2 regions of the Streptococcus sp. CF8_Ac1-9 genome follow, and region 2 is predicted to be linked to the other one. Evidence: predicted binding sites of a transcription regulator. Region 2 holds the regulator's gene; the other holds the start of a gene.
What was found. Region 2 encodes Rex, which represses fermentation and respiration genes when NADH is low (regulators of the CRP and FNR family bind a similar motif). Its sites were predicted from a motif close to TTGTGAANTANTTCACAA; they were not measured.
Positions count from the first base shown of each region.

Region 1: a site for Rex is predicted at 5,735-5,752, ahead of adhP (alcohol dehydrogenase AdhP). Genes of this name have one in related genera too.

Region 1 covers NZ_JANCOY010000006.1:12,898-20,517, forward strand. The annotation lists gene serS (serine--tRNA ligase) at 1-856, opposite strand, end outside; gene NML76_RS08940 (DUF956 family protein) at 1,074-1,442, opposite strand; gene NML76_RS08945 (PTS system mannose/fructose/sorbose family transporter subunit IID) at 1,523-2,434, opposite strand; gene NML76_RS08950 (PTS mannose/fructose/sorbose transporter subunit IIC) at 2,453-3,256, opposite strand; gene NML76_RS08955 (PTS sugar transporter subunit IIB) at 3,284-4,273, opposite strand; gene adhP (alcohol dehydrogenase AdhP) at 4,649-5,671, opposite strand; gene NML76_RS08965 (Cof-type HAD-IIB family hydrolase) at 5,861-6,673, opposite strand; gene NML76_RS08970 (NCS2 family permease) at 6,849-7,620, shown strand, end outside.
Region 2 covers NZ_JANCOY010000001.1:337,526-345,145, forward strand. The annotation lists gene NML76_RS01630 (CYTH domain-containing protein) at 1-196, shown strand, start outside; gene NML76_RS01635 (ribose-phosphate diphosphokinase) at 269-1,225, shown strand; gene NML76_RS01640 (cysteine desulfurase family protein) at 1,235-2,347, shown strand; gene NML76_RS01645 (DUF1831 domain-containing protein) at 2,357-2,704, shown strand; gene NML76_RS01650 (DUF4649 family protein) at 2,706-2,921, shown strand; gene NML76_RS01655 (redox-sensing transcriptional repressor Rex) at 3,051-3,698, shown strand; gene radC (DNA repair protein RadC) at 3,902-4,585, opposite strand; gene NML76_RS01665 (hypothetical protein) at 4,640-4,918, opposite strand; gene NML76_RS01670 (class A sortase) at 5,090-5,833, opposite strand; gene gyrA (DNA gyrase subunit A) at 5,847-7,620, opposite strand, start outside.

The sequences.
Region 1 (7,620 bases), on a different contig from region 2:
CCATTTCAACCTTATGGAATTGGTGCAAACGGATCAAGCCACGAGTATCACGACCAGCTGAACCAGCTTCTGAACGGAAAGATGGACTCATAGCGGTGAAGTAGATTGGAAGATCTTTCCCATCAAGAATTTCATCGCGGTAGTAGTTTGTCAAGGGAACTTCAGCTGTTGGAATGAGGACATAATTGGTATCGCTAAGTTCAAAAGTATCTTCCTTGAATTTTGGATACTGACCAGTACCAAACATAGAATCATGATTGACCATGTAAGGAGGGATGACTTCAGTGTAGCCTTCCTTACCATGTTCATCCAACATGAAGTTGTAGATAGCACGTTCTAAGCGAGCTCCAAGTCCTTTGTAGAAGAGGAAACGAGCACCAGTGACTTTAGCCCCGCGTTCCCAGTCAAGGATACCAAGGTCTTCACCTAAATCCCAGTGAGCTTTTGGTTCGAAGCCAAATTCGCGAGGTGTTCCCCAACGGCGAACCTCAACGTTGTCATCCTCATCCGCTCCAACAGGGACACTGTCAGCAGGGATGTTTGGAAGGGTAGTAGTGAATTCAGTTAATTTTGCATCGATTTCAGCTAATTCTGTATCCAATGCTTTGACCTCTGCAGAGAGGGTTTGCATGGCAGCAATCTTATCATCTGCATTTTCCTTGTTGCGTTTAGCTTGTGCGATTTCAGCAGATACAGTGTTACGCTCTGCTTTGAGATTTTCTACTTTGACTAAGATATCTCGACGTTTGGCATCGATTTCTTTCATTTCATTCAAAATAGCTGCATCTACGCCACGTGTTGCCAATTTTTTAGCAACCGTATCAAAGTCTGTACGAATTCGTTTAATATCTAACATAGCTTCTCCTTTAACAAAAAACACACCTGTTAGAGTGTTGGAGTGGCAGAGCCACGGTTCCATCCAACTTCACAGGTGTGCACTTGATTCGATATTGTATTTTAAAGAAACGGTAGAATTTCAATTAAGATTCCTATCTGCTCGCAGCAACCGCAGACTTTCTGAAAGAGACTCTTAACTTACTTATCCGTTTGCGTCTATTATACAAGAAAAGATCCTATTTTGCAAATAGATTTTTAATTTTAGCCGTGATGATTTGGATCAACGTAGGAAGTTTGACAATTTTATCATTCCCTAGATGTTCCCGAGCAATCTTTAAAATTTTTCCAGAGTCTTTTGAAGCAAAGAGAAATTTTGATTCTCTGGTATAGATTTCAAAATGGCGGCTAATTTTACGTCCGGATACATTGGCTCCGATTCGCTCGATTTCTTGCCAGGGAATTTGGATGTAGTCTTCTACATTTGCATCCGCATAAAATTCAAAAGCGGCATTCCCGACTAGGATTTTTCCAACCTTTCCCCCCACTCCAAGGTAAGAAACCCCTGTAGTATGGAATTCAACGGTTTTATTCAATGATTGAGCCATGAGATCCTCCTGTATTGCTGTTCACTCCATTATATCATAATAAAAAGAAGGCCGAAACCTTCTTTTTAGTTGATCTTTGCTTACATCAAGCCAGCAACGTGTGCTAATACACCGATTACAAAGAGAGCGATGATGATAGTGATTGGAGATACTTTTTTCTTCAACAACCACATACAAGCAAAAGTAAGAAGCAATCCCATCAAACCAGGAATCAATGAATCCAAGTTTTGTTGGAAAGTTGTAACTTTTTCAGGTGTTTGAGATAGGCCTGAACCAACTTGAGCGAAGGCTTCTTGAATTCCTTTGAAACCTTCAGGAAGTTTATCCCAATGGATATAAGCTTTGTCGTCTAATTTGACAGAAGAAACATTGAAGACGAATTTAATAGATACCCAACGTTCTACCAAGACAGCGAGGATGAACATCCCAAGGATAGAAGCCCCTTTAGTGATGTCTTGCAAGATCCCACCAGACATATCTTTGGTAATTTCAGAACCTGCTTTGTAGCCAAGTTCTTGCGTGTACCACAAGAAGGCCATACGAATCGCATTCCATGCGATAAAGAAGATGAGTGGACCAAGGATATTACCAGACGCAGCAAGTGATGCACCAAGAGCCCCAAGAATTGGACGGACAGTGAACCAGAAGACTGGATCTCCGATACCCGCCAAAGGACCCATCATACCAATTTTAACCCCTTGGATGGCAGCATCGTCAATAGCGGCACCGTTTGCTCTTTCTTCTTCAAGAGCAAGCGTTACCCCGATGATAGGAGCGGCAACGTATGGATGAGTGTTAAAGAATTCCATGTGACGTTCAAGAGCAGCCGCTTGGTCTTCTTTCTTCGTGTAGAGTTTTTTGATAGCTGGGATCAATGAGTAAGCCCAACCCAAGTTTTGCATCCGTTCATAGTTCCAAGAACCTTGCAAGAAGGTTGAACGCCACCAAACTTTTTGACGATCTGATTTAGATAATTGTAATTTTTCAGTCATGATAGTGTCACACCTTTCTTAATAGTCTTCGAGAATGTCGCCAATTGGATCGTTAGAAGTAGCGGCACCGCCACCTCCATTGCCACCTTTCTTAGAAAGAGTAAGGTAGATCAAGGCAAGGGAAACACCAATTGCTCCAAGGGCGATCAAGGTCAATTGGCTAACAGCTGCAAGAGCAAAACCGATGGCAAAGAATGGCCATACTTCACGGCTCGCCATCATGTTGATAACCATGGCATAACCAACGGCTACAACCATACCACCACCGATTTGCATTCCATCAGAGAGCCATTTTGGCATTTGTTCAAGAGCAGTTTTGACAGTTTCAGCAGGAATCATCAACAAGAGGGCTGCAGGAATGGCGATACGAAGACCTTGAAGAAGAAGGGCCACAAAGTGAGCGCGTTCTACACCTTTGATATCCCCTTTTCTAGCAGCAGCGTCGGCAGTGTGAACCAAACCAACGGAAAGGGTACGGACGATCATGGTCAAGAAAAGACCAGCAACTGCAAGTGGAATAGCGACACCTTGAGCGACAGCGATTCCTTTTGTACTGAAGTCTCCCCCAAGTACCATGATGATGGCAGCAGCGACAGATGCAAGGGCAGCATCGGGTGCAACTGCGGCACCAATGTTTGCCCAGCCAAGTGCAATAAATTGAAGTGAACCACCAAGCATAATGCCAGCAGTCAAGTTACCTGTTACCAAACCGATTAAGGTACAAGCAACAAGGGGTTGGTGGAATTGGAATTGGTCAAGGATACCTTCAAGACCTGCTAAGAAGGCAACAACGACCACTAATACCATAGAAATAATAGACATGTTTAAAATCCTTTCGTAAGTAATCGATTATTGAACGTTAGCTTTGTTAATTAAGTCAAACAAATCTTTCTTAGAGTCATTTGGCACTTTACGGACGTCAAATTCAACTCCAAGATCACGCATTTTTTCAAATGTAGCCACGTCATCTTTATCCATTGACAACACATTGTTCACCATGGTTTTACCAGTTGAGTGGGCCATTGAACCAACGTTCAAGGTTTTAATCGGAACACCACCTTCGATGGCGCGAAGAGCATCTTGAGGTGTTTCAAATAAGATCAAAGCATGGGTATTTCCAAAACGTGGATCTTTTGCAACGTCGATCAATTTTTGAATTGGGACAACGTTTGCTTTCACACCATTTGGTGCCGCTTGTTTGATCAATTCCTTACGGAGTTCATCTTTGGCAACAGAATCTGAAGCAACAATGATCCGATCGGCTTTTGAATCAGGTGTCCAAGCAGTTGCGACTTGTCCATGAAGAAGACGTGTATCTAAGCGGGCAAGGTTAATCTTGAGTTTTCCATCTCCGATAACTGTTCCTTCTGGAATAGCAGCTTGGGCTACAGGAGCAGCAGCGGCTGTACTAGCTTCTTCAACAGGATTCAATTCTTCTGGAAGAGCTTTGACACCGTCTTTTGCTTCCTTAATGATGTTTGCAGCGACTTTATCAACGCCGGCATTTGCATCCATCAAACGTTCTGTATAAGCTTGAATCAACATCGGAAGGTTTAATCCTGTAATGATCGCAAATTTACGATCTGGATTTTCTCCCATGACGCGACTTGCTTGGTTAAATGGAGAACCACTCCAAAGGTCAGCCAAAACCAAGACTTCATCTTCTGCATCAAATGCGGCAACAGCTGCATTAAATTTAGCATAGAGATCATCCGGGCCTTCACTTGGCATGAACGTAACCACTTGAACTTTCTCTTGATCCCCAAAGATCATCGAGCCGGATTGGTGGATTCCAGCTGCAAATTCACCGTGGCTAGCAATAATGATACCAATACTCATTATTGACATTCCTCCTTATAAAATTTGTTTGACTTTCAGTTTAAGAAAACTTTAAGCTACTTTATTATAAATCGTTTCCACACTTAAGTCAATTTTTCTATCAAAATCTCGATGTAAAAACATTGATTTATTATATTAAATTATCGTTAGATAGAAAAAGAATGCTCTTGAATGGCTCTTGTTTATTAGTTGATGATGGCAGAAGAAAGCAATGATATGTAGGTTTCATAGGATTTGAATTTCAATAAAAATATTCCAACAATCGATCTATATCCGCAAAAATAAAAAATAAATATATAATAAATTGTAAAATAGAGTGATTGAGAGCACTCAAAAAGACTAGCCCAGTTGGGCTAGTCCTGTAGGTTCAGTTGTTTAGTTTGTAAAGTCAAGTACCATACGTCCTTGAATGGTTCCAGCTTCCATTTCGTCAAAGACTTTGACAGCATCTTCTACTGGACGTTTTTGAACGATAGGGACTACCAAGCCTTCTGCTCCAAATTGGAAAGCTTCTTCCAAGTCTTTACGAGTTCCTACAAGAGAACCAATGACTTGGATACCATCTAATACAGTTTTCACAATGCTGAGGTCCATCATTTCAGAAGGAAGACCAACTGCGACCACGCGGCCACCTGCACGAACAGAATCTACTGCTTGGTTGAAAGCTACTTTAGAAACAGCTGTTACGACAGCAGAGTGAGCTCCACCATTTGTTTTTTCTTTGATCAATCCTGGGACATCATCAACTTCGCGACCGTTGATGACAAAGTCTGCACCAACTTCTTTCGCCAATTCTAGTTTATCATTGTTGATATCGACAGCGATGACATGTGCGTTGAAGACTTTCTTAGCATATTGAACAGCCAAGTTTCCTAGTCCACCAGCTCCATAGATAACGATCCATTGTCCTGGTTCAGCTTTGGCTTCTTTGATGGCTTTGTAAGTTGTAACACCTGCACAGGTAATAGAAGAAGCTTGGGCTGGATCTAATCCTTCAGGTACTTTCACTGCGTAATCTGCAGTAACGATACATTTTTCAGCCATTCCTCCATCAACAGAGTAACCAGCATTTTTTACAGTACGGCAAAGAGTTTCGCGACCAGTTGTACAGTATTCACAAGTTCCACATCCTTCGAAGAACCATGCGACACTGACACGATCCCCAACCTTTAGGCTCTTAACATCTGGAGCAACTTCTTTAACAATACCGATTCCTTCGTGTCCAAGAACACGGCCTGGAACTTTACCAAAGTCTCCGTGAGCAACGTGCAAGTCAGTGTGGCAGACACCACAGTATTCGATTTGAACAAGAGCTTCCCCTGTTTCAAGTGGACGCATGTCTTTGTTTGCAACGATTTCAACACCAGTACCTTCTGGATTTACAACAACAGCTTTCATTTTGTTCCTCCTTAAGTGAACGAGAAGCGGTTTAGAATTTTTGAAAGCGCTTCTTTAATAACTATGTTAATAATATCACAAACTAGATGGCAAGGCAATGAAAAAAATGGAAAAATAGGAGGGTATTGATTAACCGATTAAGTATTTAGGATAGAAAAAGACATGAGGGATAGCTCATGTCTGTTCCTATTATAAGAATAATTGAATGAGTTGGCGCGCGACACCGTCCTCATTATTGGTAAAATCTGTGACGGAATCCGCGTAAGGAAGTAGGACAGAGCTCGCGTTTTTCATGGCGTATCCATGACCAGCGAGAGCTAGCATGTCGGTATCGTTGTGCTCGTCTCCAAAGGCAATCAAATCCTTCTGATCCATATTGAGTTTATCTAGAAGGTAGGTCAGAGCAGAAGCTTTGGTCACATTTTTTGGATTGCATTCCAGAATATTTAAGGGACCACCCCAAGTATTGATAGACAGATTGTAATCATAATGGCGATTCATTTCATCTGCCAGAGCATATTTGTCTTCCGCTTTCGTTTGAAAGAGGATACAGTTTGGGTCGCTCGTTACCCGCTCTGGATTGAATTGATTTTCTGGTTGGAAAGATTCAATACCGAATAATTTAGGATCTGCGACGTGCTCATTTGGATCGGTAATAAAGAATTTATTGCGGTATTCGCCTGCTATAAAGTCCGCTTGGATGGTGTCTCGGTTGGCGACCATATCTAGCAGGTATTTTTTATCTAAAGTCAAACATTGTTCATCCGCCCATTTTTTCTCAGGTAAGTGCGTAAGGGAGCCGTTAAAATTGATCATCGGAGTATCTAGCTCTAGTTGTTTGTAGTAGGTATGTGCCATACGGTAGGGGCGGCCTGTTGTAATAATGACTTTATGGCCAAGAGCACTAATTTTTTTAATCGTATCAATGGTAAAGTCGCTCAATTTGCTTTCGGAATTTAAGAGAGTGCCGTCTAGATCTAGAGCGATCATCTTTTTATGCATATTTCAGTTCCTTTCGAGAAGAATGAGACCATTATATCAGAAAAATCGGAAAAGCGCTCAAAAATCGAGAAGAGAAGTAGGATTTCTTGAAAGGCGAAAGATCTTTTGGTAAAATAGAAATAACGTTCGCAAATTGATTGGGAGCGAGAATGATGAAAAAGGAGTTTATTCTGAAATGGATAAGTTTTTTAAACTTTCAGAACATGGAACCACTGTTCGAACAGAGGTCCTTGCTGGTTTGACAACCTTTTTTGCGATGAGTTATATCCTCTTCGTAAACCCTCAAATGTTGTCACAAACAGGTATGCCAGCTCAAGGAGTCTTCCTTGCAACGATTATTGGATCCGTTGTCGGGACCTTGATGATGGCTTTTTATGCCAATTTGCCTTATGCACAAGCACCAGGGATGGGCTTGAACGCTTTCTTTACCTTTACCGTTGTATTTGGTATGGGCTACTCATGGCAAGAGGCTTTAGGAATGGTCTTCATTTGTGGTGTGATTTCATTAATTATCACATTGACAAATGTTCGGAAGATGATCATCGAATCGATTCCGACTGCTCTTCGGTCTGCTATTTCAGCGGGGATCGGGATTTTCTTGGCCTATGTTGGGATTAAGAATGCAGGATTTTTGAAATTCACGATTGACCCTCATTCCTATACAGTGGTCGGGGAAGGAGCAGATAAGGCGAATGCAACGATCTCAGCCAATGCATCTGCTGTTCCTGGATTGGTTGATTTTAACAATCCGGCTGTCCTCTTGGCTCTTGTTGGTCTTGCGATTACTATTTTCTTTGTTGTCAAAGGGATTAAGGGAGGGATTATCCTTTCTATCTTAGCAACGACTGTGCTTGGAATTCTCATCCATGTGGTTGATATCACTAAAATTGACTTTGCAAGTAACCATCTAGGAGCTGCCTTTAATGATTTAGGCACGATCTTTGGTC
Region 2 (7,620 bases):
ACGATTCGAAAAAGAAACAGCTGCAGGCTTGGTGGCACTAGACCACAGTCTCTATCTAGACACTGAAGATTATGAGTTGGAAATTGAGGTGGAAACTGCTGAACAGGAAGAAAATTTTCATCAGTTCATTTCAGACCATGGAATCGTCTACAAAGCAGCAAAAAATAAAATCGCTAGATTAGCGGAAAGATTGTAAAAAAGCTGAAATTATCGCAAATTTTTGCTAAAATAGTGCTAAGATCAAAAATCTAAATGAGGTTGGAATCACATGTCAGATAAAAAAAATATGAAGCTCTTCTCTCTCAATTCAAACCCAGAGATTGCGCAAAAAATCGCGGATCATGCTGGGGTTCCACTTGGGAAAATTTCATCCCGTCAATTCTCAGATGGTGAAATCCAAGTCAATATTGAGGAAAGTGTTCGTGGATATGATATTTATATCATTCAATCAACCAGTTTCCCTGTCAACAATCACTTGATGGAACTCTTAATTATGGTAGATGCTTGCCAACGGGCCAGCGCAAATACTGTCAATGTGGTCATGCCTTACTTCGGTTATGCTCGCCAAGACCGGACAGCTGCTCCTCGCGAACCAATCACTGCTAAGCTCGTCGCAAACATGTTGGTCAAAGCTGGGGTGGATCGCGTCGTCACACTGGATCTCCATGCAGTGCAAGTTCAAGGTTTCTTCGATATTGCCGTGGATAACCTCTTTACCATTCCACTCTTTGCAGAACACTACATTAACAAAGGTCTCACAGGTCCTGATGTCGTCGTCGTCAGTCCTAAAAATTCAGGTGTCAAACGAGCTCGTAGTTTAGCAGAATATCTTGATGCACCGATTGCCATCATTGATTACGAGCAAGATGATGCGAACCGTGATTATGGCTATATTATCGGGGATGTCAAAGATAAGAAAGCGATCTTGATTGACGATATTCTCAATACTGGTAAGACATTCTCAGAAGCTGCGAAAATCGTCGAACGCGAAGGTGCTACTGAAATTTATGCTGTATCAAGCCATGGTTTATTTGTAAAAGGAGCTGTTGAATTATTAGACCAAGCTCCGATCAAAGAAATCTTGGTAACCGATTCTGTTGCTCCAAATGGACCAACACCAAAAAATATTAACTATCTGACAGCTAGCGAACTGATCGCTGAAGCTATTGTTCGCATTCAAGAAAGAAAACCTGTTAGTCCTCTATTTGCCTACCACAAGAAATAAGGTCTTAATGTGATATATTTTGATAATGCCGCAACAACTCCCCTTCTACCTGAAGTCATTGATAAAATGTCTGAAACTATGAAGACCACTTTTGGAAATCCATCGAGCCTTCATGCTCATGGACGGATGGCTAGTAAACTCCTTCGAGAGTCTCGCGAGCAGATTGCTCAGTCCCTCCATACTCTTCCAAATCGGATTTTTTTCACCTCAGGTGGATCAGAAAGTAATAATACCGTTATAAAAGGCTACTGCTTGAAACACCAAGCAGATGGCAAACACATCATTACTACCGCTTTGGAACACCATGCGGTTCTAGAACCCATCGAATATCTTGTAGAACGTTTCGGATTTGAAGTTACGATCGTTCAACCAAGAGATGGACGCATTCAGGCTAGTGATATCAAGGCTGCACTTAGACCGGATACCATTCTTGTCTCTACTATGTTTGCCAATAACGAGACAGGCGATCTTCTACCGATTAAAGAAATCGGAGAACTCTTAAAAGTTCATCCAGCTGCCTTTCACGTTGATGCTGTACAAGCAATTGGAAAGGTCCCTGTCTATCCCGAAGAGTTGGGAATTGATTTTCTCAGTGCTTCTGCCCACAAATTCCATGGACCAAAGGGCGTCGGCTTCCTTTATGCGGCCGCCCCAGATTTTGATAATCTCTTACATGGTGGGGATCAGGAAAGTAAGATGAGAGCCAGCACGGAAAATCTCATTTCTATTGTCGGGATGGCAACCGCGCTTCAGCAAGCTACACTTCATCAAGAAGAAAATTTCAACCAGGTTCAAAAACTCGGCCAAGAGCTAGTCAATGGTTTAGCAGCCTACGACTACTACGTAAATGCGAATGACGACCATCTTCCATTTGTTTGGAACCTTGGCTTTCCGGGTGTCCAAAATGACGTTTTACTGATGCGACTCGATCTTGCTGGAATTTCTGTCTCTACAGGTTCTGCTTGTACCGCTGGTACAGTTCAACCCAGCCATGTCCTTGAGGCGCTCTATGGAAAAGATAGCTCACGCCTAAAAGAATCCCTTCGAATTAGTTTTTCAGAACTCAATACCGTAGAGGAGGTTCAAGACTTCCTCTCAAAACTTAAAGAAATTATATCATAGGAGAACAATATGGCTTTTGAAACAAGTGTTTCATTGAAAGACTGCAAATATACCTATAGTCTACACCCAAATGTAAAAAAATATACCTTACGTGACAATACATTTGCTGTTACAAAAGTTGGAAATTACGAGTTAAATCGTTTGCTCGAAGCCGTTCCAAATAGCGGCGAAGGCTTCCTACTTAAAATCATTTTCAATAAAGATTTGACAGGTTTTAAGATCAATATTACAGACAAGTCTGGGCTTCGCCTGGTTAATATCTTTAAAAATCCAGAAAATGACATTATCCAACAAAAATTCTATTTCTTAATGGATAGTCTTGTCGAAAGAGAAATTTTCAACAAAACAGAGGCCTAATATGGTAACCCTAACTTATATTGACGCTTATCAAGTAGAACGAACGACTACTTATCCTGACCTTGCAGCCTGCATCCTAGATTTTTCAGGCTGTGTAACCCTGCCTGACTCTTACTCAATCGTATCCATTGAATACAAAGGTGAAAAGCTCCCCTATACAGGGCGAGTCGATGGACTCTATGCTTTTTTGAAAAAGATAGAACAAGCTGAAAACTAAGCTGATGCTGATGGAACTCTCCATCGCCATCAGCTTTTTCTTTAGACAAAAATATTTTTTAAAAATCGCTCTACATAGTTGATTTTTTCACAATCTTCCTATACAATAAGAGGGAAAGGTTGTGATATTGTGAAACATGATAAAAATACTCCAATTCCACGCGCAACAGCAAAACGCTTATCGCTCTACTACCGCATTTTTAAACGCTTTAACTCTGAAAAAATAGAGCGCGCCAATTCCAAGCAAATTGCTGATGCAATTGGGATTGACTCTGCTACCGTTCGCCGAGATTTTTCTTATTTTGGTGAATTAGGAAGACGGGGATTTGGTTATGACGTAAAAAAACTGATGAACTTCTTTGCCGATCTTTTAAATGACAATGCCATTACCAATGTCGCTATTGTGGGGATCGGAAATATGGGAAGTGCGCTTCTCAACTATCGCTTCCATGAACGCAATAAGATGAAAATTGTCATGGCGTTTGATCTAGACAATCATGAGCTGATCAATACCAAAAGTAAGGATGGGATCCCCATTTATGGGATTTCCACCATCAAAGAAAAGCTCAAACAAGAAGGCATTCAAACAGCCATCCTTACTGTTCCTAGCGTCAAAGCTCAAGAAGTTGCTAGTCTTTTGGTAGACGCTGGTGTCAAGGGAATTCTCAGCTTCTCACCAGTACATCTGACAGTCCCTAAAGATGTCGTCGTCCAATATGTCGACCTCACCAGTGAATTACAGACACTTCTTTATTTCATGCGTAAAAATGAAGAATAAAGACTTATACATTAACAAGAAAAGAGGCTGGGACAAAAGTCCTAGCCTCTCAATTATTTTTTAGATTGTCGAGCAAGACGCAGTGATTGAGTGGGCTCTACTACGCTGATTTTAACAGCTTTTACAGCCCTACTCAACTGTGCGGAGGTGGGACGACGAAATCGAATTCTAACGAATTACCGATTTCTGTCCCACTCTCTTTTTTATGCCAAATAATCGGTTTCTTCACGGTAACTATAATAGTTTTCTTCAGATACAATCAAGTGATCCAATAGAGTTAAGCCCATCACTTCACAGGCTTCTAAAACTCGATGCGTTACTTCATCATCATTTTTACTGGGGAATACGGCACCAGATGGATGATTGTGCGCCAAGATGATAGAGGTTGCCATGTGTTTTAGTGCATAATGCAGGATTTCACGTGGCTCCGCAATACTTCGATTCACGGTTCCAATAAAAATGGTCTGTTGATGAATAATTTCATTCTGTGTATTCAAATAGAGGGCAACCAGGTGCTCCTGTTTCTTATGGCCGATTTCCTGTTGAATTTTATGGGCCAATTTCTGGCTGCTCATGATTTGTTCAGAACTCATTAATTCATCTTTATGAATCCTTCGTCCAAACTCAATCACAGCCTGAAGTTCGATGGCCTTCACCCGGCCAATACCTGAGATTTCCTGTAGCTCCTCTAGGGTTAATTGACTTAACTCCTTTAAACTATTAACCGAACTCAAAAGACCTTGTGCAATCTCATAAACGCTTTTTTTCTTATTGCCTGTCCGTAAGAGAATGGATAGCAATTCTTGATGACTCAGCTTATCTACCCCTTCAGAAACCAAACGTTCTCTAGGAAGCAAAGATGGTTCAATAAATGATATGTCGTACATAATTTCCTCCTCACTTATTAATTCGTAATAAATGAAGAAAACGACAACCTTTCATTATTTACAGGCGATTTCTTGTTTCAAGTCATCTAACACTAAGACTTCATCTTTATTAAAGCGGATCTGGTAACCTGTTTGAACTTGTTCAAGCTCTTTTAAAAACTGTTGAATTTCACAGCGAATCAAGTACTCCTGGCTCTGAGGAATGGCCTCTAAAGCTTGGTAGACCTGCTCTACTTCGTAGATTCCTTTCGTAATTAAACCATTTCGTGGAAAATCGTTTACTAAGAGATTATAGAAATGATGCAAGAGATGATAAATTCGCTCTTTCGTCACTATTCTACCTCCTTATCATACTCTTTCCCCTTTATTATATACTGATTTTCCCTTAATATTATGACAAGTTCCTTACATTATATTACCAATCTCTTACAATTTTACAAGAATTTCTCCCAGCCTCTCCTACATAGAAAAGGCCCAGACATTTCTGTCTCGGGCTTTATTTTCTTAAAGTTGCATTTGATTATAAGACTTGCTGAATGAATCCAGGATGTCTTTTGGAGCCTTGTCATAGTCAACAGAGGTTTCCAAATTTCCTTTTACAATCGTACGGTAAGTCGCTGCAGCATCCTCACAGGTCACTAAAGTGATCTCATTAACGCCTTCACGATCTTGAATGACATCTACACGATCTGGAGTCACTGTCTCAACTGACGAGATGACATAAGTATAGATTTTTTCTTTGTCCGTGATGTAGATCTTCATTCCCGCCTTGGCTTTCTCTAATGGTGAGAATAACATGGCATTTGCTCCAGTTAGGCCAAATACATGGTGGCTAGCAAGAGAATAATTGCCTTGCCCCATGACTTGGTTTTCCTTCATGGTCCCTGCTCCGTAGTAGAGGGCTACATTTTCAAGCCCCTTAAAGATCGGAAGGTTCATGTTTAATTCAGGAATCGAAATCCCCCCAATTACTGGTAGCTTTTGAGCTTGCCATTGGGCATTGATGACGGCTTCCGTCGAGAGTGACTGGACATGTTGGAAATCAAAGCTCGTCTTCACTTCTTTATTCTTATCAATGGTTTTTTTATCGACCTTGCTAACCTGGTATTGGTTGGTATGCCAAACCATAATCATGTTTCGGATCGGAGCATTGAAAATCAAGAGAAGCGAGAGAATAATCAAAAGTGTTGCAACGATATTGATAAGAGTATTGCGTAAACTCTTTTTCTTTTTTCTTTTGCGTGACATGCTGTCCCCTTATCTATTCGTTTTCTTCCACTACTTCTTCATCTTTTTCATCGGGCTGGACTGTTGTAAAGGTCACAATTTTCGCATCCTGATCCAGTCTCATGACTTTCACACCCTGAGTTGAACGACCCGTTTGAGAGATATTTTCAACACTTGTACGGATCATGACTCCGGTATCGGTAATGATCATCAGATCTTCATCCCCTTTAACGGTTAAAAGACCAGCTAAGGGACCATTTTTCTCTGTGATATTGGCTGTCTTGATTCCTTTACCGCCACGGCCTTTGGTTGGGTATTCGCTAGCCATTGTCCGCTTACCATACCCTTTTTCAGTGATGATCAATACTTCATCTTGATCCGTAACGACGCTAGCCCCAACAACCTTGTCTCCTTCGCGGAGATTCACACCACGTACACCTGTGGCAGAGCGTCCCATATTCCGAACTACAGCCTCATTAAAGCGGACAGAATAACCATACTTGGTACCGATAATGACGTCAGCATTGCCATCTGTAAGGAAGACATTGATCAATTCATCCTCATCGCGCAGATTCAGAGCTTTGAGACCGTTCTGACGAATATTTGAAAATTCAGCTACATTGGTCCGCTTGACCAAACCTTGTCGCGTCGTAAAGAAGAGATAAGCTTTATCACTGCGGTCTTGCTCCACATTGATAATGGTTTGAATCGATTCACCTTCGTCCAATTTTAAGAGGTTGACGATTGGTAATCCTTTAGCTGTCCGGCCATATTCTGGAATCTCATAACCTTTCAGACGATAGACACGCCCTTTATTGGTAAAGAAGAGCAAATGATCATGGGTGCTCGTAGAGACCAGTTCACGGACAAAGTCATCATCTTTGACACCAGTTCCTTGGACCCCACGTCCACCACGTTTTTGAGCGGTAAATTCCGCTTGATCCAAACGTTTGATGTAGCCTTTGTTAGAAAGGGTGATCAAGACATCTGTTTCTTCAATCAAGTCCTCATCTTCAAGAGAAAGGACTTCTCCGATCATCAACTCAGTTCGGCGAGCATCGCCAAACTTGCGTTTGACTTCTTCCAATTCTTCCTTGATGATGGTCGCCACACGTTCTGGTTTCGCCAAAATATCAGCCAAATCAGCAATCAAGGCAACCAAATCATCGTATTCACTTTGGATCTTGTCTCGTTCCAAACCGGTCAAACGACGAAGACGCATGTCCAAAATGGCTTGGCTTTGACGTTCAGAGAGCTTGAACTTCGCCATCAATTCAGCTTGTGCTTCAGCGTCTGTCCGGCTATTGCGGATGATCCGGATCACTTCATCGATGTGATCCAAGGCAATGAGCAAACCTTCTAAGATATGGGCACGTGCTTCCGCTTTTTCTTTATCAAAGATGGTCCGTCGAGTCACCACTTCTTTCTGGTGCTCAATATAAGCCCCTAAAATTTGTCGAAGAGAAAGAATCTTTGGAACACCATTTTGGATCGCCAACATATTGAAACCAAAATTGGTTTGCATTTGTGTCATCTTAAAGAGGTTGTTCAAAATAACGTTAGCCGAAGCATCTCGGCGGACCTCAATCACAAAACGAACCCCTTCACGGTTTGATTCATCACGTACAGCTGTAATCCCTTCGATCCGTTTTTCTTGCACCAAGCGAACGATGTGCTCGTGCACCTTGGTTTTATTGACCATATAAGGGAACTCAGTGACAACAATCCGTTCACGGCCACTCTTGGTTACTTCAATCTCTGTACGAGAACGAAGAACAATTGAACCTTTCCCTGTTTCATAGGCCTTA